DNA from 2 places in the Bacillus sp. AK128 genome. Region 1 is predicted to be linked to the other one. Evidence: a T-box and tRNA genes for the amino acid it is inferred to sense, from the RefSeq annotation. Region 1 holds a T-box; the other holds one or more tRNA genes.
The links. A T-box is a leader RNA that pairs with one kind of tRNA and senses whether it is charged. The one in region 1 lies ahead of leuS (leucine--tRNA ligase), so its partner is inferred to be a tRNA-Leu.
Positions count from the first base shown of each region.

Region 1 (11,832 bases):
AAAATTAGTGATGACTTTATTGGCCAGTTCCTCTAACTCTGGAACGGAAAGCAATAGAATAGATTGATTGCCTTCATCTTCTGTCCAACCCGCATCATGGGGGTATACTCCCTCATTAATCATTGGAATATAATGACTCATATAATCACTCTCCACTCCTTATAATAGAGAAAAATATGGATAGAGCCAAGTTTTTCTTTTTGCTAGAAAAATGCTATTCTACTTTTAGCTTGTATTGTAACGGAGGTTTTTAGGATGAAATATGACGTCATTGTCCTCGGTGGAGGACCATCTGGTTTAATGGCAGCCATTGCTGCTGCTGAAAAAGGCTCTAAAGTACTTCTCATTGATAAAGGAGAAAAGTTAGGAAGAAAGCTTGCTATATCTGGTGGAGGCCGTTGTAATGTAACAAATCGCTTGCCCGTTGAAGAGATTATTAAGCATATTCCGGGTAATGGAAGATTCCTATATAGTGCATTTTCTATTTTTAATAACGAAGATATCATTCGATTTTTTGAAGGCTTAGGCATCCAACTAAAAGAGGAAGACCACGGTAGAATGTTTCCCATTACCGACAAAGCACAAACAGTCGTGAATACTCTTTTAGAGCAACTTCAGAAGCTACATGTTACCGTTTGGATTAATTCTCCGGTTCATACCATTGACTACAAAGATGGAAAAACACAATCTGTTACTTTAAGAGATGGACAGATAATTGAATGTCAGCATGTCATTATTGCAGTAGGTGGAAAATCGGTTCCGCAAACCGGTTCAACAGGTGATGGCTATGCATGGGCAGAAAAGGCCGGACATACAATCACAACTCTATACCCAACTGAAGTACCTTTGACATCTAGTGAATCGTTTATTAAAAATAAGGAATTGCAAGGACTTTCACTACGAGATGTAGCTCTGAGTGTCATTAGCCCTAAAGGAAAAACCCTTATCACACATAAAATGGATATGATTTTCACCCATTTTGGTATCTCAGGACCTGCCGTATTGCGATGCAGTCAATATGTTGTTAAGGCACAGGAGAAGTTTAAGACGAGAAAAATTGAGATGCGAATAGATGCTGTGCCTGATCAAACAGCGGAAGCCCTTTTCCAATCCATGCTAAAAGCACTAAAGGACGAGCCTAATAAATCTGTTAAAAATGTATTAAAAGGATTTTTACCTGAAAGATATTTATTGTTCCTCCTTAATCAAAACCAAATCGATGAACAATTAAACTATCATCATATCTCACATGAAAAACTAAGAGCGTTTGTTTCTAGCTGTAAGCAATTCTCTTTTTATGTAGACGGAACACTTTCAATCGAAAAAGCCTTCGTTACAGGTGGAGGGGTTTCCGTTAAGGAAATCAATCCAAAAGAAATGTCTTCAAAGTTAGTCGAAGGGCTTTATTTCTGTGGCGAGATACTCGATATTCACGGGTACACAGGTGGATACAATATTACAGCTGCATTTGTAACCGGTCGTGTTGCCGGCATGACCGCTGGGAAGAACGCGATGGCAGAGAAGCAATATTAATACACAAACTCTAAAAAGAGATAAGCCACTTTGGATATCCTTCCATTGTGGCTTTTATTATGATTTCCTCCGAATAATAGTACCAACTACTTTTCAGATCAGCCTCTAAACCTACCGTAATATATGGTTTCCTCCTAAATCTCCCTTGACCAACATTACTTGACTGGTTTGCTTTGACCACATTCGATCTCCTATCCAGTAAATCAAATTGCTTATTAGTAACAAACCAAAAATTATACTAAAAAGCCAAGTTATTCCTAAGTTTGAATAAAAGAACATTCCTAAAGTCGGGCCTAAAAATCTTCCTAACTCCGTAAAATTCATCGCCCCATAATAACTACCACGCAAATGATTCGGAGCCAGTTTGTCTATTAATATAGTGCCAGCTGGAAAGCATAATACTTCTCCTAATGTAAAAATAATCATAGAAATAATCATCTCATAGAAATTATTTGAGAATGCAAACCCAAGACCTCCTAATGCGTATAGCATGTTCCCCACATATACTCCGGTTACGGTAGAAAAGCGCTCAAATAACGCGGATAACGGAAGTTGTGCGACTACCACAGTCAATGCGTTGACTGTCATCATCCATCCGAAATAGATCACACCCTTTTCAAATGTAGTACTTATATGATGAGATAATGGTGCAAATTGGGCAAATCCAATTTGAGTTATGGAAGCACCGATAATAAAGGCAAGTAAGATTCTATCTTTTTTCATCATCAGAAATGACTGCTTCAATGAATGCTCCTGTTCTAGCTGCCCACAATTTGATGGTACTTGGACTTTTGAAAATGATAGGTGTAAAACAATGGAGTAAATTATATAAAAAATTCCTGTAATAATAAATCCAACTCCACTAGACGATAATCCAATAAACACACCTAACAAGGGACCTATTGCGACTCCCATATTTATGACTGTATACCTCAATGAAAAAACTTTTGGTCTTATATCCTTTTCAGTTAGGTCTCCCATTAATGCCTGTGATACTGGTTCAAAAAAAGCCTTGCAAACTCCATTAAGTATACTTAGAACTAAAAAAACGATAGGTTCTTTTGCCAGTGCATATCCTATAAAGACAAAGCCCCAGGAGTATATGGACAGGAGCATAATTAGTTTCCTACCAAACCTGTCTGACAAAAAACCTCCCAATATTCCAGTTAGGGTACTAGATAACGGTGCAGCCCCAATGATCATACCAATCAACAGAGGACTTAAATCCGTTTGCCTATCTAGGTAAATGGCTAAGAACGGTAAACTCATAGAATTGGCAATTCTAGAAAATAAGGCACCTACTAAAAGGATTGAAATAATAGGATGAAGCTTTCTAATAACTTGTAGCATTACAACCAGTCTCCTTTAAAAAAGAAATAAAAAAGCCGGTCTCATATCTTTTAGTAAGATACAAGACCGGCTTATGTGTATAGCATAAGGGTGGAATAAATCCACGGTTTATCAGCCTTTAAAACTATTCATTTCTAATATAATTTTACTTATTTAGGAAAAACTGTCAATACCTTTTAAATTTTACAAGAAAATTAACCTAAAAAAGGAAGACAAAAATGTCCCCCTCCTGTTATCTACTCACTCAATTAAAATTGAACCTCTCTATCGCCTTCCCACTCAAGCATTCCACCAACCATATTTACACATTTATACCCTTGATCCTGTAGGTAATAGCAAACATTTTCACTTCTGCGACCAGAACGGCAAATAAATATGTATTCTTTTTCTGGATCGAGCTCTGCCATTCTCTCTGGGATTTGTCCCATCGGAATATGCTTAACTCCTGGAATTACGCCTTGGGCTACCTCTTCATCTTCACGTACATCGATTAGCTCTAGATTCTCACCTTTAGCTAGTTTTTCTTGCAGCTCAGCTGTTGTAATGATTTTTATTTCTTGTTCCATCACTTTTCACCCTTCCTTTTCTTAGTAAAAGAGGCAGTGTGACCTGCCTCTAGTTTTATTAATTTGCAACTATGTTAACTAGCTTACCTGGAACCACAACAACCTTACGAACTGTTTTACCTTCAATTGATTCCTTTACACTGTCCTCAGACATCGCTATGTTTTCAAGTTCTTCTTTAGAAGCGGTTGTTGGAACAAGAAGCTTGGTACGAAGCTTACCATTCACTTGGACAACAATTTCCACTTCATTTTCAACTAGCTTTGACTCATCAAACGTCGGCCACGTTGCATATGTGATCGTGTCAGAATGTCCAAGCTTTTCCCAAAGCTCTTCAGCAACGTGTGGCGCCACTGGTGATAAAAGCTTCACGAAGCCTTCTACATATTCCTTAGGAAGCTCTGTTGCCTTATAAGCTTCATTTACAAACACCATCATTTGTGAAATAGCTGTGTTGAAACGAAGTCCTTCATAGTCTTCTGTTACTTTTTTGACTGTTTGATGATAAGCCTTTTCTAATCCCGTTGAAGTACTTTCAGTAATTTTAGAATTTAACTGTCCATTTTCCTCAACAAACAATCTCCAAACACGATCTAAGAAACGACGTGATCCATCAAGTCCGTTCGTTGACCAAGCAATCGATGCTTCAAGTGGTCCCATGAACATTTCATAAAGACGAAGTGTGTCAGCACCGTGACTCTTGATGATATCATCAGGATTTACTACATTCCCTTTAGATTTACTCATTTTTTCATTATTTTCACCAAGAATCATTCCTTGGTTAAATAGCTTTTGGAACGGTTCCTTTGTTGGAACAACGCCAATATCATACAAAAATTTATGCCAGAAACGAGCGTAAAGCAAGTGAAGTACCGCATGCTCTGCTCCACCGATATAAATATCAACCGGAAGCCATTCTTTTAGCTTTTCAGGATCTGCTAATTGCTCGCTATTATGTGGATCAATATAGCGTAGGAAGTACCAGCAGCTTCCGCCCCATTGTGGCATTGTATTCGTTTCACGGCGACCTTTTTTGCCAGTCACAGGATCCACGACATTTACCCAGTCCTCGATCGCTGCAAGTGGTGATTCACCTGTACCTGAGGGACGGATTTCCTTTGTCTTAGGAAGTACTAATGGAAGCTCACTCTCTGGTACAGCAGTCGTTGTTCCATCTTCCCAGTGGATGATTGGAATCGGCTCACCCCAGTAACGCTGACGGCTAAATAGCCAGTCCCGAAGACGATAGGAAACCTTTTTCTCACCCTTGTTGTTTTCTTCAAGCCACTTAATTGCTGCCGTAATACCTTCTTCTTTATTCAAACCATTCAAGAATTCAGAGTTAACATGCTCTCCATCACCTGTGTAGGCTTCTTTTGATACATCTCCACCCGCTACTACCTCTACGATTGACAACTTGAACTTTTGCGCAAATTCGAAGTCTCGCTCGTCATGTGCTGGAACCGCCATAATCGCACCTGTACCATAACTCATTAATACATAATCAGCAATCCAGATTGGCATTTTTTCACCGTTAATTGGATTCACTGCATAAGCTCCAGTGAAGACACCTGTTTTTTCCTTAGAAAGCTCAGTACGCTCTAGGTCACTCTTGCTCTTCACCTTGTCTACATAAGCTTCAACAGCTTCCTTTTGCTCAGCTGTTGTAATTTTATCAACAAATGGATGTTCAGGAGATAGCACGGCATACGTTGCACCGAAAAGTGTATCCGGACGAGTTGTAAATACTGAGAACCCTTCCTCAAAACCTTCAATATCAAAATGAACAGTAGCTCCTTCTGAACGACCAATCCAGTTACGCTGCATATCCTTTAAGCTCTCTGGCCAATCCAACTCTTCAAGGTCTTCAAGAAGGCGATCTGCGTATTCAGTAATCCTTAGAATCCACTGTCTCATTGGACGACGTTCAACCGGATGTCCACCACGCTCACTCTTTCCGTCAATTACTTCTTCATTTGCCAATACAGTTCCTAAAGCCGGACACCAGTTAACAGGTACCTCATCCACATAAGCAAGCCCTTTTTCAAAAAGCTTTAAGAAGATCCACTGCGTCCATTTATAGTAAGTTGGATCCGTTGTATTCACTTCACGATCCCAATCATACGAAAAACCTAATTCCTTGATTTGTCTACGGAAGGTATTAATATTTTGCTCAGTAAATTCTGCAGGATCATTCCCCGTGTCTAGCGCATATTGCTCAGCTGGTAACCCAAACGCATCCCAACCCATTGGATGCAACACATTATGTCCTTGCATTCTCTTCATACGGGAAACAATATCTGTTGCCGTATAGCCCTCTGGATGGCCAACATGCAGCCCTGCTCCAGATGGATAAGGGAACATATCTAGCGCATAAAATTTCGGATTACCTTTTTCTTCTTTCGTTTTAAACGTTTTGTTGCTTTCCCAGTAGCTTTGCCACTTTTTCTCAATCTCCTGATGATTAAAAGCCATAACAGTTCCTCCTTGTTTCTTCACCTTAGGATTTATAATTTCCATGTTTTTCATACAGCATGAAGGTAGAAAAGCGTAAGTGCCCCGTTAGCCCCGACAAGCAAATGTTCCTTGGACAAAGAAAAGGTGGTTTTCCTTTTATTTGTCCAAGGGTTATTTGACCTCGAGGGGCTGGGCGCTGAAGCTAGACATAAACACAAGTTCAAAAAACTTAACTTTTTTACCTATATATAAAAAAATCCCGCCCCTAAAATAGGGACGAGATTGTTATATACCCGCGGTACCACCCAAATTAATGCACGTTCATACATTCACTTGAATCCTTAACGCGGACGGGACGTCAATAATTAGTGAGCTCAAATCAAGCTGTTCACCATTGAAACTTAAAGGTGAGTTCATGATAGTCATGGATTGACTTGCACCGACCGTCAACTCTCTTAACCGACTTCTACCACTACTAATCCTTCGCACTGTTTATTTCTTGTAAGGTTTTGTATTGTATTTTAAAGAAAAATCTTCCAAACATCAAGTCTTTCTTAAAAGTATTTTTTATTTAGGCAGTAAGCTGCTGATTCACCTGCTCCTTTTTGATAGCTCGATCATAGAACAAGGTAGTAAAAATCGATATAAATAAGAGAGCAATTAATAAAACAAATAATGCATTAATGTTGTATACATCCACCATCACACCACCGAGTACAGGACCTAACATTCTACCACCAGTGGCTGTACTATTCACAACACCTTGATAGAAGCCTTCACGCCCTTTAGGCGCAAGCTGATTTGCAACAGTCGGGATTGCTGGCCATACAAACATTTCTCCAAGAGTAAGGATAATCATCGCAACTAGAAAGCCCGTAAAGTAACTAGAATTAGCCACGACTATAAATGAAATCATATATATGACAATTCCGATAATAATTTGAGCTTTTAAGGTCTTAGCAACAAAGCGAATAACAGTTGAAATGACCGGCTGTGCTAACACAATTAACGCACCATTAACCGTCCATAATAAGCTGTATTGATTTAACGATATATTTAAGGATTGCGTGTAAGATGCAATATTGGTTTGCCACTGCACATGTGCGACCCAGCAAAGTAAAAAGCCGACACATAAAATCAGCAAGGAAGTAAACTTGGCTCGATTTTTTATCATTTTCCCGCCATCTAATATGCTTCTCTGTTCAATTTTCTCTACACGGATTCGATGATAGGTTAAAGTCGCCAGTAAAAAGAAGACACCGTACATCAATGCATTTGCTGTAAATGTTAGTTGGAAAGATACTGATGCTACCAAACCACCTAAAGCTGCCCCAACTGCCACGCCTACATTTTGGGCCACATACATCGCATTAAACGGCTTACGCCCACCTTCTGGCCAAACAGCTCCTGCCATCGCATACATCGAAGGGAACACCATCCCTGAACCAAAACCTGTCAATATAAGAAATCCAACATACCATGGCCAACTATGATTCCAAACAAGTCCTACCCCTGCCGCCATAGTCGTACTCACACCAATTAATATGGAGCGATACCCACCAAAACGATCAAATAAGTATCCACCAATTAAATTCCCGATCACTCCTGATGCTGAATTTAACATGAGCACGATACCAGCCATTGTTAACGATTTACCTAACACATCATGAATATAAATGGCATTCAATGGCCATAAAAAAGAAGACCCTACCACATTGATGACCATTCCAACTAATAAAAGTTTCAGCGACTTTGGCATGGTATTCCCCCTAAAAACATAATCACCAACGTTCATTGTATTCGTTTTTTGGGTGGGGGGCAATATTAATGTTTTAGGGTGCTAGATTGGAGTGTCTCATGAACATATTCGTTCGTTCTGCACAATTTTTTAAATTTATGCACGAAAATTAGAATTTCTGCACAAAAAAATAGATTTCTGCACATCTTTAAAAATTTTTGCACGAAAATCAAAGTTTATGCACAAAACCCTTCATTCAGAACATTTCTCATAATAAACTCGCGCCTTCCCATCTCCAGTAAAGGGTAGGTTCATTTCAGCCAATAACCTAGAGCTAACAGAACGAGAATTGATATTAGCAAACGTCCGAAATCGTTTACTTGTAATTTTGGAATCAAACAATAGGAAGTAATCTTTTATTGAGGGAATGTGGGCATCCTTGGAGAAGCACGAGCATTGAGGGCAAAACCATTTAGTGGATTTTCTGAGCATAGGGATAAAAGTACAGCTAGGACAATAGATCCCCTCTACAAGCTCGTCACTGGTAATCCCAAATTGCTTTAAAATCTCTGGGTTTCCTTCCGTATGGTTTGCAATAAGGTGCTTGACCATTTTTTTCACTTCACGAGAGCTTGATATTTCATGAGGGTGAATACGTTCGAGGGCCTCATACTTATTAATAAAATTAAAGCTAGTTGTGACTTTCTCTAATGCCTCTCGATAATTGGTGGTTGTTTTAATAATTGCTTGAGGGTGACTCATAACGACCATATAGTCTATTGGGATCTCGGGGAGTTTTTGTGCATGCAACCACTGTCTTAGCTTTGCCTGGTGCATTTTAGCCTGAATTAAGGGACTGGGAAAGACCTCCTCTTTTCCATTGTACATTCTTATTAACTGCTTATAGTCACGTTCAAACAAGAGGGTACCTTTTATATTTTTAATTTCAACGATCAGGATAAAGCATGGCGATATAATGAGTGAATCCATTTGAAAATAATGATGCTGATCAAACAATCGCAGGTTATGTAAAATGGTGTACCTCTTATTGTCCAAGTAGCTAAAATAATAGTCCATGGACTGTTCTCCACGGTAACCTGAATAGTTCTTGGCTAACTCATCCGTTATATCAGCTCTCTTCCTGTGATTTTTAGATAATCTTCTAAGAGTCGCTTCTAACTTTCTTATTTTAATCGGGAAACCTCGCTCTTTGGCTATCATTTGTTCACCTCTTTCTTTGAATTAGCTATTTATATTCGGTAGAAAGAGGCCATTTCCTTCTAGCTGATGGTTATTGCACGAAAAAAAATATATATGCACGAAAATTAGAATTTCTGCACAAAAAAATAGATTTATGCACAATTTTTCAAATTTCTGCACGAAAACCAACATTTATGCACAAAGCCTAAAATCCCCCTGCCACAAAGGCAGAGGGACTATAAACTTATTTCGACTTATCCGGCTGTGCACGCTTTGCGTTAGCCTTCTTTACTACCTTCACCGGATCATAATCAGGCCCGATTTCCATGTCTTGGTTGTTAATGCCGTTCTTTGTTTTTTGCTCTGGATTATTTTGGTCAGAACGTTTTTTCAATGCTAGTCCCTCCAGCTTTTAGTGATGTGGATAAATAATCATCTCGTTTTGAATGCGCTGTAACTGAAGTCTCATTCTGTCAACTTGTTCCTTTTGCTGCTGATTCCCACTATGGGCAAGCTGACCTAATTCAATGACAGCTGTTTCTAAAAGCTGCTGAGCTTTTGTATACTCTGTTTGGTTATAATGCTCTTGCTTTTTAGCAAGTGAGAATTGATCCTCTGCATAGCGTAAAGTATCCTCCGCCATTTGTAGGTGCTCTTCAACGGATTGACGTGTTGCCATCAGTACCTACCTCCTTCACCTTTAGATGAAAAGCTTCATCATCTTTTAGTTTATACATCTCGTTTTGTTCTATCACATTTTTAAAAAGGTGTTTTTTCCCACATTTACTGCAAATTTGATTTTGTTGGTTTACAATCGAAAGCATGCTAAAATTGATGGATAAAAACTGACGACAATCCATGAAAGGAGGTAGCAATCGTGACTAATCAACCTAACCCATTCCTTTATTCGGACGACCATAAACGCTATCATTCTTGGAATTACCACCTACGTCATCACTTTGGACATAAAGTATTCAAAGTCGCCCTCGACGGCGGATTTGATTGCCCCAATCGAGATGGCACCGTTGCTCATGGAGGATGCACATTTTGTAGTGCAGCTGGTTCTGGTGATTTTGCTGGAAACCGTGCAGAATCCATCGAAAAGCAGTTTCATGATGTGAAAGAAAAAATGCATACTAAGTGGAAAAATGGTAAATATCTTGGCTATTTCCAAGCCTTCACTAATACACATGCACCCGTAAAGGAACTTAAAGAAAAGTTTGAAGTCGTGTTAAAGCAAGAGGGCGTCGTGGGACTTTCGATTGCCACAAGACCAGACTGCTTACCTGATGATGTGGTTGAATACCTTGCAGAACTAAATGAACGAACATACCTATGGGTTGAGCTTGGGCTACAAACCGTTCATGAACGAACCGCTTTACTAATCAATCGCGCTCATGATTATCAATGCTATATGGATGGAGTGAATAAGCTCAGAAAGCACAATATCCGAATTTGCTCGCATATTATCAATGGCCTCCCGCTTGAGACACCTGAGATGATGATGGAGACGGCTAAAGAGGTAGCTAAGCTAGATGTTCAAGGGATTAAAATTCATTTATTACATTTATTAAAAGGGACTCCAATGGTGAAACAGTATGAAAAAGGTCTACTGTCCTTTTTAACTTTGGATGAATATATACAATTGGTATGTGACCAGCTAGAAATTTTGCCTCCTGAAATGATCATTCACCGAATTACAGGAGATGGCCCCCCTGATCTCATGATTGGCCCGATGTGGAGCCTAAATAAATGGACCGTTCTTAATTCAATTGAAAATGAATTAAAAAGACGTGATAGTTATCAAGGCAAATTTTATCGTAAGGAATTGATTACTACATGAAGCTTGAAAGAATCTTACCCTTTGCTAGAACCTTACTAACAAAGGTGATTGAACCGGGGGATCTTGCAATTGACGCAACGGTTGGAAACGGGCATGATACAGTATTTTTAGCAGAGCTCGTTGGAGAAGTAGGACATGTTTACGGATTTGATATCCAGTCAGAAGCCATTTCTCAAACTCAAGCAAGATTACAAAAACACAGCTTACAAAATCGAGTCACTCTTTTCCGACAAGGTCATGAACATATCTCTAAGTTAATACCAGCGAACCCTGTAAGTGGGGCGATCTTCAATCTAGGCTACCTACCGGGTGGAGATAAAGAAATCGTCACTACACCGAATACCACCATCTCTGCGATCGAACAGATTTTAACTCTTCTAAAGCCAGAAGGAATAATCGTTCTTGTCATCTATCATGGACACCCAGAAGGACAAACAGAAAGAGACCAGCTTTTAGAGTACGTATCAAATATCGATCAAATGAAAGCACACGTCCTTCAATATCAATTTTTAAACCAACAAAATCATCCGCCTTTTATTATTGCGATTGAAAAAAGAAGCCCGTGATAGCCTCCTTTACAGGTGGAGCTAATCACAGGCTTCTTTTATCTTAATCACTCATTACATTATTCGCTTTTCGTTCCCAGGCTGAACGTCTTCTCTGATCTTTCCCCTGCTTAAATCTCCTATAAAGTCTTCCGTTTACATAAAAGAAATAACTGATAAAGCCGCCCTGTTTAATTAACTGCTTGCCCATTTTCCGGACTGATTTCTGCTCATGAACCTTTTCGTCAGAAAGGTAAACACCTAAAAGACCTCTGTTTATGAACCGGTGAAATGACTCCTGTGGGATTCCTTGTATATGACGGTCAGCCTCTTTTAGAAAATAAGACAACCGCTTGAGAAGAACCTGTTCGTTTGGATAATAAAAACAAAAGTTTAAATCTCCACCTTCAAGGTCCTCGTCTTGATCAATTAAATAGTCAAGCAGGATATGTAAGCCTTGCATATAAGGGAAATAACCTTGCCTTATTTTCAAGACGTCATCTTTTTGAAGTTGGTCATGAAAGGCATAGGACACTAAACAAAAGATGCCTAAGGTTGATCCTGAGCATGCCGAAAACTCATACCATTCCATCTCAGGTAAA
Region 1 is NZ_CP096379.1:871,313-883,144, reverse strand. It holds gene M1D60_RS04170 (hypothetical protein) at 1-141, opposite strand, end outside; gene M1D60_RS04165 (NAD(P)/FAD-dependent oxidoreductase) at 256-1,533, shown strand; gene M1D60_RS04160 (MDR family MFS transporter) at 1,645-2,883, opposite strand; gene M1D60_RS04155 (rhodanese-like domain-containing protein) at 3,132-3,449, opposite strand; gene leuS (leucine--tRNA ligase) at 3,508-5,922, opposite strand; T-box leader at 6,174-6,402, opposite strand; gene M1D60_RS04145 (MDR family MFS transporter) at 6,476-7,663, opposite strand; gene M1D60_RS04140 (nuclease-related domain-containing protein) at 7,895-8,863, opposite strand; gene M1D60_RS04135 (glycogen biosynthesis protein GlgD) at 9,087-9,236, opposite strand; gene M1D60_RS04130 (YtzC family protein) at 9,255-9,521, opposite strand; gene M1D60_RS04125 (TIGR01212 family radical SAM protein) at 9,720-10,685, shown strand; gene M1D60_RS04120 (class I SAM-dependent methyltransferase) at 10,682-11,251, shown strand; gene M1D60_RS04115 (tetraprenyl-beta-curcumene synthase family protein) at 11,295-11,832, opposite strand, start outside.

Region 2 (11,832 bases), 980 kb from region 1:
GTTTTTGTGTTAATTCCATGAAAAGAAACGTTAATTCCGCGATTTTTTCTTTTATTCCACGAATTCTTTTAATAATTCCGCAAAAACTGATTTTGGCTATTGTCCAAAATAGAAATTACTGTATGGCGCTAATTTTCTTACTTATGAACTATCAATAAGTTTTATTTACTTATGACAGCCTTATGAACGTCTGGACCTTCTTTTTACATATATGCGAGTCATTTATAATAAAAAACAAAAAAGCGCAGCTACAATAGCTACGCTTTTTCTCTTTGCTTGGCGACGTCCTACTCTCACAGGGGCAATGCCCCAACTACCATCGGCGCTGAAGAGCTTAACTTCCGTGTTCGGAATGGGAACGGGTGTATCCTCTTCGCCATCATCACCAGACAATAAGGGATTAAAATTATTCCCTCAAAACTAGATAATATCGTATGCAAGAATGTCGTTTAAATATGGTTAAGTCCTCGACCTATTAGTATCTGTCAGCTCCACGTGTCGCCACGCTTCCACCTCAGACCTATCAACCTGATCGTCTTTCAGGGGTCTTACTTCAAAGAATGGGAAATCTCATCTTGAGGGGGGCTTCATGCTTAGATGCTTTCAGCACTTATCCCGTCCACACATAGCTACCCAGCGATGCCCTTGGCAGAACAACTGGTACACCAGCGGTGTGTCCATCCCGGTCCTCTCGTACTAAGGACAGCTCCTCTCAAATTTCCTACGCCCACGACGGATAGGGACCGAACTGTCTCACGACGTTCTGAACCCAGCTCGCGTACCGCTTTAATGGGCGAACAGCCCAACCCTTGGGACCGACTACAGCCCCAGGATGCGATGAGCCGACATCGAGGTGCCAAACCTCCCCGTCGATGTGGACTCTTGGGGGAGATAAGCCTGTTATCCCCGGGGTAGCTTTTATCCGTTGAGCGATGGCCCTTCCATGCGGAACCACCGGATCACTAAGCCCGACTTTCGTCCCTGCTCGACTTGTAGGTCTCGCAGTCAAGCTCCCTTGTGCCTTTACACTCTACGAATGATTTCCAACCATTCTGAGGGAACCTTTGGGCGCCTCCGTTACATTTTAGGAGGCGACCGCCCCAGTCAAACTGCCCACCTGACACTGTCTCCCAGCTCGATCAGAGCTGCGGGTTAGAATTTCAATACAGCCAGGGTAGTATCCCACCGACGCCTCCACCGAAGCTGGCGCTCCGGCTTCTCAGGCTCCTACCTATCCTGTACAAGCTGTACCAAAATTCAATATCAGGCTACAGTAAAGCTCCACGGGGTCTTTCCGTCCTGTCGCGGGTAACCTGCATCTTCACAGGTACTATAATTTCACCGAGTCTCTCGTTGAGACAGTGCCCAAATCGTTACACCTTTCGTGCGGGTCAGAACTTACCTGACAAGGAATTTCGCTACCTTAGGACCGTTATAGTTACGGCCGCCGTTTACTGGGGCTTCAATTCAAAGCTTCGCTTGCGCTAACCTCTCCTCTTAACCTTCCAGCACCGGGCAGGTGTCAGCCCCTATACTTCGCCTTGCGGCTTCGCAGAGACCTGTGTTTTTGCTAAACAGTCGCTTGGGCCTTTTCACTGCGGCTCTCTCGGGCTTTCACCCTACCAGAGCACCCCTTCTCCCGAAGTTACGGGGTCATTTTGCCGAGTTCCTTAACGAGAGTTCTCTCGATCACCTTAGGATTCTCTCCTCGCCTACCTGTGTCGGTTTGCGGTACAGGCACCTCTCACCTCGCTAGAGGCTTTTCTTGGCAGTGTGGAATCAAGAACTTCGGTACTATATTTCCCTCGCCATCACAGCTCAGCCTTTATGGTAAGCGGATTTGCCTACTTACCAGCCTAACTGCTTGGACGCGCACTTCCAATCGCGCGATTCTCTATCCTCCTGCGTCCCCCCATTGCTCAAACGGTGAGGAGGTGGTACAGGAATATCAACCTGTTGTCCATCGCCTACGCCTTTCGGCCTCGGCTTAGGTCCTGACTAACCCTGAGCGGACGAGCCTTCCTCAGGAAACCTTAGGCATTCGGTGGACAAGATTCTCACTTGTCTTTCGCTACTCATACCGGCATTCTCACTTCTAAGCGCTCCACCAGTCCTTACGGTCTAGCTTCAACGCCCTTAGAACGCTCTCCTACCAATGTCGTTAGACATTCCACAGCTTCGGTGATACGTTTAGCCCCGGTACATTTTCGGCGCAGAGTCACTCGACCAGTGAGCTATTACGCACTCTTTAAATGGTGGCTGCTTCTAAGCCAACATCCTGGTTGTCTGGGCAACTCCACATCCTTTTCCACTTAACGTATACTTTGGGACCTTAGCTGGTGGTCTGGGCTGTTTCCCTTTCGACTACGGATCTTATCACTCGCAGTCTGACTCCCGAGTATAAGTCTTTGGCATTCGGAGTTTGACTGAATTCGGTAACCCGATGAGGGCCCCTAGTCCAATCAGTGCTCTACCTCCAAGACTCTCAAACTCGAGGCTAGCCCTAAAGCTATTTCGGAGAGAACCAGCTATCTCCAGGTTCGATTGGAATTTCTCCGCTACCCACACCTCATCCCCGCACTTTTCAACGTGCGTGGGTTCGGGCCTCCATTCAGTGTTACCTGAACTTCACCCTGGACATGGGTAGATCACCTGGTTTCGGGTCTACGACCACGTACTCAATCGCCCTATTCAGACTCGCTTTCGCTGCGGCTCCGTCTTCTCAACTTAACCTTGCACGGGATCGTAACTCGCCGGTTCATTCTACAAAAGGCACGCCATCACCCGTTAACGGGCTCTGACTACTTGTAGGCACACGGTTTCAGGATCTGTTTCACTCCCCTTCCGGGGTGCTTTTCACCTTTCCCTCACGGTACTGGTTCACTATCGGTCACTAGGGAGTATTTAGCCTTGGGAGATGGTCCTCCCTGCTTCCGACGGGATTTCTCGTGTCCCGCCGTACTCAGGATCCACTCAGGAGGGAACGAAGTTTCAGCTACAGGGCTGTTACCTTCTATGGCTGGCCTTTCCAGACCGCTTCACTTACCTCGTTCCTTTGTAACTCCATGTTGAGTGTCCTACAACCCCAAGAGGCAAGCCTCTTGGTTTGGGCTTCTTCCGTTTCGCTCGCCGCTACTCAGGAAATCGCGAATTGCTTTCTCTTCCTCCGGGTACTAAGATGTTTCAGTTCCCCGGGTCTGCCATCATCACCCTATGTATTCAGGTGAAGATACTACCCCATTACGAGCAGTGGGTTTCCCCATTCGGAAATCTCCGGATCAAAGCTTACTTACAGCTCCCCGAAGCATATCGTTGTTAGTCACGTCCTTCATCGGCTCCTAGTGCCAAGGCATCCACCGTGCGCCCTTAACAACTTAACCGTTGTTAAAGATCATTCGATCAATTTCTTGACTTTCTTACATACGAATTATTATCTAGTTTTCAAGGAACAAGCTTTTTTGCCTAGAGGCAAAATAAGCATCCATCAAGTCACTTGGACAAGATGCTGAGAGATGATTCTCTCAAAACTAAACAAAACGTTCAAGCGCTATTTTATGGAAACGAAAGTTTCCAATTTTCCTTAGAAAGGAGGTGATCCAGCCGCACCTTCCGATACGGCTACCTTGTTACGACTTCACCCCAATCATCTGTCCCACCTTCGGCGGCTGGCCCCCTAAGGTTACCTCACCGACTTCGGGTGTTACAAACTCTCGTGGTGTGACGGGCGGTGTGTACAAGGCCCGGGAACGTATTCACCGCGGCATGCTGATCCGCGATTACTAGCGATTCCGGCTTCATGCAGGCGAGTTGCAGCCTGCAATCCGAACTGAGAATGGTTTTATGGGATTTGCTCAACCTCGCAGTTTTGCTGCCCTTTGTACCATCCATTGTAGCACGTGTGTAGCCCAGGTCATAAGGGGCATGATGATTTGACGTCATCCCCACCTTCCTCCGGTTTGTCACCGGCAGTCACCTTAGAGTGCCCAACTAAATGCTGGCAACTAAGATCAAGGGTTGCGCTCGTTGCGGGACTTAACCCAACATCTCACGACACGAGCTGACGACAACCATGCACCACCTGTCACCTTTGTCCCCGAAGGGAAATTCCTATCTCTAGGAAGGTCAAAGGGATGTCAAGACCTGGTAAGGTTCTTCGCGTTGCTTCGAATTAAACCACATGCTCCACCGCTTGTGCGGGCCCCCGTCAATTCCTTTGAGTTTCAGTCTTGCGACCGTACTCCCCAGGCGGAGTGCTTAATGCGTTAACTTCAGCACTAAAGGGCGGAAACCCTCTAACACTTAGCACTCATCGTTTACGGCGTGGACTACCAGGGTATCTAATCCTGTTTGCTCCCCACGCTTTCGCGCCTCAGCGTCAGTTACAGACCAGAAAGTCGCCTTCGCCACTGGTGTTCCTCCACATCTCTACGCATTTCACCGCTACACGTGGAATTCCACTTTCCTCTTCTGTACTCAAGTCCCCCAGTTTCCAATGACCCTCCACGGTTGAGCCGTGGGCTTTCACATCAGACTTAAAGGACCGCCTGCGCGCGCTTTACGCCCAATAATTCCGGACAACGCTTGCCACCTACGTATTACCGCGGCTGCTGGCACGTAGTTAGCCGTGGCTTTCTGGTTAGGTACCGTCAAGGTACCGCCCTATTCGAACGGTACTTGTTCTTCCCTAACAACAGAGCTTTACGACCCGAAGGCCTTCATCGCTCACGCGGCGTTGCTCCGTCAGACTTTCGTCCATTGCGGAAGATTCCCTACTGCTGCCTCCCGTAGGAGTCTGGGCCGTGTCTCAGTCCCAGTGTGGCCGATCACCCTCTCAGGTCGGCTACGCATCGTCGCCTTGGTGAGCCGTTACCTCACCAACTAGCTAATGCGCCGCGGGCCCATCTGCAAGTGATAGCCGAAGCCATCTTTTATTCAGTCACCAGGAGGTGTCTGAAATTATCCGGTATTAGCTCCGGTTTCCCGAAGTTATCCCAGTCTTACAGGCAGGTTGCCCACGTGTTACTCACCCGTCCGCCGCTAATCTCCAAAGAGATTCGCTCGACTTGCATGTATTAGGCACGCCGCCAGCGTTCGTCCTGAGCCAGGATCAAACTCTCCAATAAAGTGTTTGATTGCTCATTACACCGGCAATCTACTGAGTCAATTCGCGTTAACGAAAATAACTAATAGTAGATTTAAAAATTTATTACTTTGCGTTGGCTATAAAACCAACACGCTTGACGTTTTGTTTAGTTTTCAAAGAACTTTTAAATTTATGGTGGAGCCTAGCGGGATCGAACCGCTGACCTCCTGCGTGCAAGGCAGGCGCTCTCCCAGCTGAGCTAAGGCCCCATATTCTAATCTCTAATGGTCGGGAAGACAGGATTTGAACCTGCGACCCCCTGGTCCCAAACCAGGTGCTCTACCAAGCTGAGCCACTTCCCGTTCACAATATGGCGCGCCCGAGAGGAGTCGAACCCCTAACCTTTTGATCCGTAGTCAAACGCTCTATCCAATTGAGCTACGGGCGCTAAAATAGTTTTTTAAAAAACTATGGTGCCGAGGACCGGAATCGAACCGGTACGGTAGTCACCTACCGCAGGATTTTAAGTCCTGTGCGTCTGCCAGTTCCGCCACCCCGGCAATACATGAACTCTTGGAGCGGAAGACGGGATTCGAACCCGCGACCCCCACCTTGGCAAGGTGGTGTTCTACCACTGAACTACTTCCGCAACAATGTATTGCAATAGATAATTTAATTGAATTTGGTGCGGATGAAGGGAGTCGAACCCCCACGCCGTAAGGCGCTAGATCCTAAGTCTAGTGCGTCTGCCAATTCCGCCACATCCGCGCACAAAATGGTGAGCCATGAAGGACTCGAACCTTCGACCCTCTGATTAAAAGTCAGATGCTCTACCGACTGAGCTAATGGCTCTAATTAAGTGGTGCCGGCTATAGGATTTGAACCCACGACCTACTGATTACAAGTCAGTTGCTCTACCAACTGAGCTAAGCCGGCGTATTAAAATTTCTTACTAACTAAATATTTGCTGGTAATGTCATCCCAATCTCAGGAAGCTTAATCAAGTAGAAACTCGATTGGTATGCTGAAGCTTTCGCTTCGAAGATTATTCCGACGTGCTCTACAAACTGAGCTAAGCCGGCGTATAAAAATAATGATTAAAAATTTTAACGGAAAGTTTTTTTCGCTTCCGCGAAAAAACTATGGTGGAGGATGACGGGATCGAACCGCCGACCCCCTGCTTGTAAGGCAGGTGCTCTCCCAGCTGAGCTAATCCTCCGAGTTTGATACAGCCTGGCAACGTCCTACTCTCACAGGGGCAATGCCCCAACTACCATCGGCGCTGAAGAGCTTAACTTCCGTGTTCGGAATGGGAACGGGTGTGGCCTCTTCGCCATCATTACCAGACTATATTTTTTAATCACTAGGAAATCTAGCGACTTTTTTAATTATACTCATTTCACGAGGAAATGCAAGAGAAAATTTTCATTCCCTCAAAACTAGATAATATCGTATGCAAGAATGTCGTTTAAATATGGTTAAGTCCTCGACCTATTAGTATCTGTCAGCTCCACGTGTCGCCACGCTTCCACCTCAGACCTATCAACCTGATCGTCTTTCAGGGGTCTTACTTCAAAGAATGGGAAATCTCATCTTGAGGGGGGCTTCATGCTTAGATGCTTTCAGCACTTATCCCGTCCACACATAGCTACCCAGCGATGCCCTTGGCAGAACAACTGGTACACCAGCGGTGTGTCCATCCCGGTCCTCTCGTACTAAGGACAGCTCCTCTCAAATTTCCTACGCCCACGACGGATAGGGACCGAACTGTCTCACGACGTTCTGAACCCAGCTCGCGTACCGCTTTAATGGGCGAACAGCCCAACCCTTGGGACCGACTACAGCCCCAGGATGCGATGAGCCGACATCGAGGTGCCAAACCTCCCCGTCGATGTGGACTCTTGGGGGAGATAAGCCTGTTATCCCCGGGGTAGCTTTTATCCGTTGAGCGATGGCCCTTCCATGCGGAACCACCGGATCACTAAGCCCGACTTTCGTCCCTGCTCGACTTGTAGGTCTCGCAGTCAAGCTCCCTTGTGCCTTTACACTCTACGAATGATTTCCAACCATTCTGAGGGAACCTTTGGGCGCCTCCGTTACATTTTAGGAGGCGACCGCCCCAGTCAAACTGCCCACCTGACACTGTCTCCCAGCTCGATCAGAGCTGCGGGTTAGAATTTCAATACAGCCAGGGTAGTATCCCACCGACGCCTCCACCGAAGCTGGCGCTCCGGCTTCTCAGGCTCCTACCTATCCTGTACAAGCTGTACCAAAATTCAATATCAGGCTACAGTAAAGCTCCACGGGGTCTTTCCGTCCTGTCGCGGGTAACCTGCATCTTCACAGGTACTATAATTTCACCGAGTCTCTCGTTGAGACAGTGCCCAAATCGTTACACCTTTCGTGCGGGTCAGAACTTACCTGACAAGGAATTTCGCTACCTTAGGACCGTTATAGTTACGGCCGCCGTTTACTGGGGCTTCAATTCAAAGCTTCGCTTGCGCTAACCTCTCCTCTTAACCTTCCAGCACCGGGCAGGTGTCAGCCCCTATACTTCGCCTTGCGGCTTCGCAGAGACCTGTGTTTTTGCTAAACAGTCGCTTGGGCCTTTTCACTGCGGCTCTCTCGGGCTTTCACCCTACCAGAGCACCCCTTCTCCCGAAGTTACGGGGTCATTTTGCCGAGTTCCTTAACGAGAGTTCTCTCGATCACCTTAGGATTCTCTCCTCGCCTACCTGTGTCGGTTTGCGGTACAGGCACCTCTCACCTCGCTAGAGGCTTTTCTTGGCAGTGTGGAATCAAGAACTTCGGTACTATATTTCCCTCGCCATCACAGCTCAGCCTTTATGGTAAGCGGATTTGCCTACTTACCAGCCTAACTGCTTGGACGCGCACTTCCAATCGCGCGATTCTCTATCCTCCTGCGTCCCCCCATTGCTCAAACGGTGAGGAGGTGGTACAGGAATATCAACCTGTTGTCCATCGCCTACGCCTTTCGGCCTCGGCTTAGGTCCTGACTAACCCTGAGCGGACGAGCCTTCCTCAGGAAACCTTAGGCATTCGGTGGACAAGATTCTCACTTGTCTTTCGCTACTCATACCGGCATTCTCACTTCTAAGCGCTCCACCAGTCCTTACGGTCTAGCTTCAACGCCCTTAGAACGCTCTCCTACCAATGTCGTTAGACATTCCACAGCTTCGGTGATACGTTTAGCCCCGGTACATTTTCGGCGCAGAGTCACTCGACCAGTGAGCTATTACGCACTCTTTAAATGGTGGCTGCTTCTAAGCCAACATCCTGGTTGTCTGGGCAACTCCACATCCTTTTCCACTTAACGTATACTTTGGGACCTTAGCTGGTGGTCTGGGCTGTTTCCCTTTCGACTACGGATCTTATCACTCGCAGTCTGACTCCCGAGTATAAGTCTTTGGCATTCGGAGTTTGACTGAATTCGGTAACCCGATGAGGGCCCCTAGTCCAATCAGTGCTCTACCTCCAAGACTCTCAAACTCGAGGCTAGCCCTAAAGCTATTTCGGAGAGAACCAGCTATCTCCAGGTTCGATTGGAATTTCTCCGCTACCCACACCTCATCCCCGCACTTTTCAACGTGCGTGGGTTCGGGCCTCCATTCAGTGTTACCTGAACTTCACCCTGGACATGGGTAGATCACCTGGTTTCGGGTCTACGACCACGTACTCAATCGCCCTATTCAGACTCGCTTTCGCTGCGGCTCCGTCTTCTCAACTTAACCTTGCACGGGATCGTAACTCGCCGGTTCATTCTACAAAAGGCACGCCATCACCCGTTAACGGGCTCTGACTACTTGTAGGCACACGGTTTCAGGATCTGTTTCACTCCCCTTCCGGGGTGCTTTTCACCTTTCCCTCACGGTACTGGTTCACTATCGGTCACTAGGGAGTATTTAGCCTTGGGAGATGGTCCTCCCTGCTTCCGACGGGATTTCTCGTGTCCCGCCGTACTCAGGATCCACTCAGGAGGGAACGAAGTTTCAGCTACAGGGCTGTTACCTTCTATGGCTGGCCTTTCCAGACCGCTTCACTTACCTCGTTCCTTTGTAACTCCATGTTGAGTGTCCTACAACCCCAAGAGGCAAGCCTCTTGGTTTGGGCTTCTTCCGTTTCGCTCGCCGCTACTCAGGAAATCGCGAATTGCTTTCTCTTCCTCCGGGTACTAAGATGTTTCAGTTCCCCGGGTCTGCCATCATCACCCTATGTATTCAGGTGAAGATACTACCCCATTACGAGCAGTGGGTTTCCCCATTCGGAAATCTCCGGATCAAAGCTTACTTACAGCTCCCCGAAGCATATCGTTGTTAGTCACGTCCTTCATCGGCTCCTAGTGCCAAGGCATCCACCGTGCGCCCTTAACAACTTAACCGTTGTTAAAGATCATTCGATCAATTTCTTGACTTTCTTACATACGAATTATTATCTAGTTTTCAAGGAACAAGCTTTTTTGCCTAGAGGCAAAATAAGCATCCATCAAGTCACTTGGACAAGATGCTGAGAGATGATTCTCTCAAAACTAAACAAAACGTTCAAGCGCTATTTTATGGAAACGAAAGTTTCCAATTTTCCTTAGAAAGGAGGTGATCCAGCCGCACCTTCCGATACGGCTACCTTGTTACGACTTCACCCCAATCATCTGTCCCACCTTCGGCGGCTGGCCCCCTAAGGTTACCTCACCGACTTCGGGTGTTACAAACTCTCGTGGTGTGACGGGCGGTGTGTACAAGGCCCGGGAACGTATTCACCGCGGCATGCTGATCCGCGATTACTAGCGATTCCGGCTTCATGCAGGCGAGTTGCAGCCTGCAATCCGAACTGAGAATGGTTTTATGGGATTTGCTCAACCTCGCGGTTTTGCTGCCCTTTGTACCATCCATTGTAGCACGTGTGTAGCCCAGGTCATAAGGGGCATGATGATTTGACGTCATCCCCACCTTCCTCCGGTTTGTCACCGGCAGTCACCTTAGAGTGCCCAACTAAATGCTGGCAACTAAGATCAAGGGTTGCGCTCGTTGCGGGACTTAACCCAACATCTCACGACACGAGCTGACGACAACCATGCACCACCTGTCACCTTTGTCCCCGAAGGGAAATTCCTATCTCTAGGAAGGTCAAAGGGATGTCAAGACCTGGTAAGGTTCTTCGCGTTGCTTCGAATTAAACCACATGCTCCACCGCTTGTGCGGGCCCCCGTCAATTCCTTTGAGTTTCAGTCTTGCGACCGTACTCCCCAGGCGGAGTGCTTAATGCGTTAACTTCAGCACTAAAGGGCGGAAACCCTCTAACACTTAGCACTCATCGTTTACGGCGTGGACTACCAGGGTATCTAATCCTGTTTGCTCCCCACGCTTTCGCGCCTCAGCGTCAGTTACAGACCAGAAAGTCGCCTTCGCCACTGGTGTTCCTCCACATCTCTACGCATTTCACCGCTACACGTGGAATTCCACTTTCCTCTTCTGTACTCAAGTCCCCCAGTTTCCAATGACCCTCCACGGTTGAGCCGTGGGCTTTCACATCAGACTTAAAGGACCGCCTGCGCGCGCTTTACGCCCAATAATTCCGGACAACGCTTGCCACCTACGTATTACCGCGGCTGCTGGCACGTAGTTAGCCGTGGCTTTCTGGTTAGGTACCGTCAAGGTACCGCCCTATTCGAACGGTACTTGTTCTTCCCTAACAACAGAGCTTTACGACCCGAAGGCCTTCATCGCTCACGCGGCGTTGCTCCGTCAGACTTTCGTCCATTGCGGAAGATTCCCTACTGCTGCCTCCCGTAGGAGTCTGGGCCGTGTCTCAGTCCCAGTGTGGCCGATCACCCTCTCAGGTCGGCTACGCATCGTCGCCTTGGTGAGCCGTTACCTCACCAACTAGCTAATGCGCCGCGGGCCCATCTGTAAGTGATAGCCGAAGCCATCTTTTATTCAGTCACCAGGAGGTGTCTGAAATTATCCGGTATTAGCTCCGGTTTCCCGAAGTTATCCCAGTCTTACAGGCAGGTTGCCCACGTGTTACTCACCCGTCCGCCGCTAATCTCCGAAGAGATTCGCTCGACTTGCATGTATTAGGCACGCCGCCAGCGTTCGTCCTGAGCCAGGATCAAACTCTCCAATAAAGTGTTTGATTGCTCATTACACCGGCAATCTACTGAGTTACTTCACGTTAGCGAAAATAACTAATAGTAGATTTAATAATTTATTACTTTGCGTTGGTTATAAAACCAACACGCTTGACGTTTTGTTTAGTTTTCAAAGAACTTTTCGCCCTGTCTTCCAAAAGCGACTTTATTAATATACCATCTTTAAATTACGAAGTCAACAATTTTTTTAAGTTTTTTTAAGCTTTTTTAAAATCTTCTTAATGACTTAAATTAACTTTTGCGACAACGTTTATTACTATACCATTCACTTCTATTACATTCAACAGGTATTTTTTTACTTTTTGCTATTATTAATAAGATTTGTCCGTTCTTACTACAAGACACCCAATTTCTAAACTTGCATAGGATCTGTGTAGGCCATATGTTAGCTGTTGACTAGCCACTATATATAGAGAGTGTATTTATTCTCGCCCTTCCATTACAATCAACTAAATAAAAAAGCCCACCAACTATTTCGGCAGGCTTCTTGATCTATTCTGATTTGGAAACTTCTCTATGTCTCATCTGAGGGAAGAGTAATACGTCACGAATTGACGGAGAGTTGGTTAACAGCATTACTAAA
Region 2 is NZ_CP096379.1:4,605,078-4,616,909, forward strand. It holds rRNA gene rrf (5S ribosomal RNA) at 275-390, opposite strand; rRNA gene M1D60_RS23085 (23S ribosomal RNA) at 456-3,380, opposite strand; rRNA gene M1D60_RS23090 (16S ribosomal RNA) at 3,585-5,123, opposite strand; tRNA gene M1D60_RS23095 (tRNA-Ala) at 5,277-5,352, opposite strand; tRNA gene M1D60_RS23100 (tRNA-Pro) at 5,369-5,445, opposite strand; tRNA gene M1D60_RS23105 (tRNA-Arg) at 5,455-5,531, opposite strand; tRNA gene M1D60_RS23110 (tRNA-Leu) at 5,555-5,643, opposite strand; tRNA gene M1D60_RS23115 (tRNA-Gly) at 5,658-5,732, opposite strand; tRNA gene M1D60_RS23120 (tRNA-Leu) at 5,767-5,851, opposite strand; tRNA gene M1D60_RS23125 (tRNA-Lys) at 5,860-5,935, opposite strand; tRNA gene M1D60_RS23130 (tRNA-Thr) at 5,944-6,019, opposite strand; tRNA gene M1D60_RS23135 (tRNA-Val) at 6,227-6,302, opposite strand; rRNA gene rrf (5S ribosomal RNA) at 6,315-6,430, opposite strand; rRNA gene M1D60_RS23145 (23S ribosomal RNA) at 6,558-9,482, opposite strand; rRNA gene M1D60_RS23150 (16S ribosomal RNA) at 9,687-11,225, opposite strand; gene lysS (lysine--tRNA ligase) at 11,742-11,832, opposite strand, start outside.
Region 2: it encodes a tRNA-Leu, which carries the amino acid that the T-box ahead of leuS (leucine--tRNA ligase) is inferred to sense. The anticodon was not compared.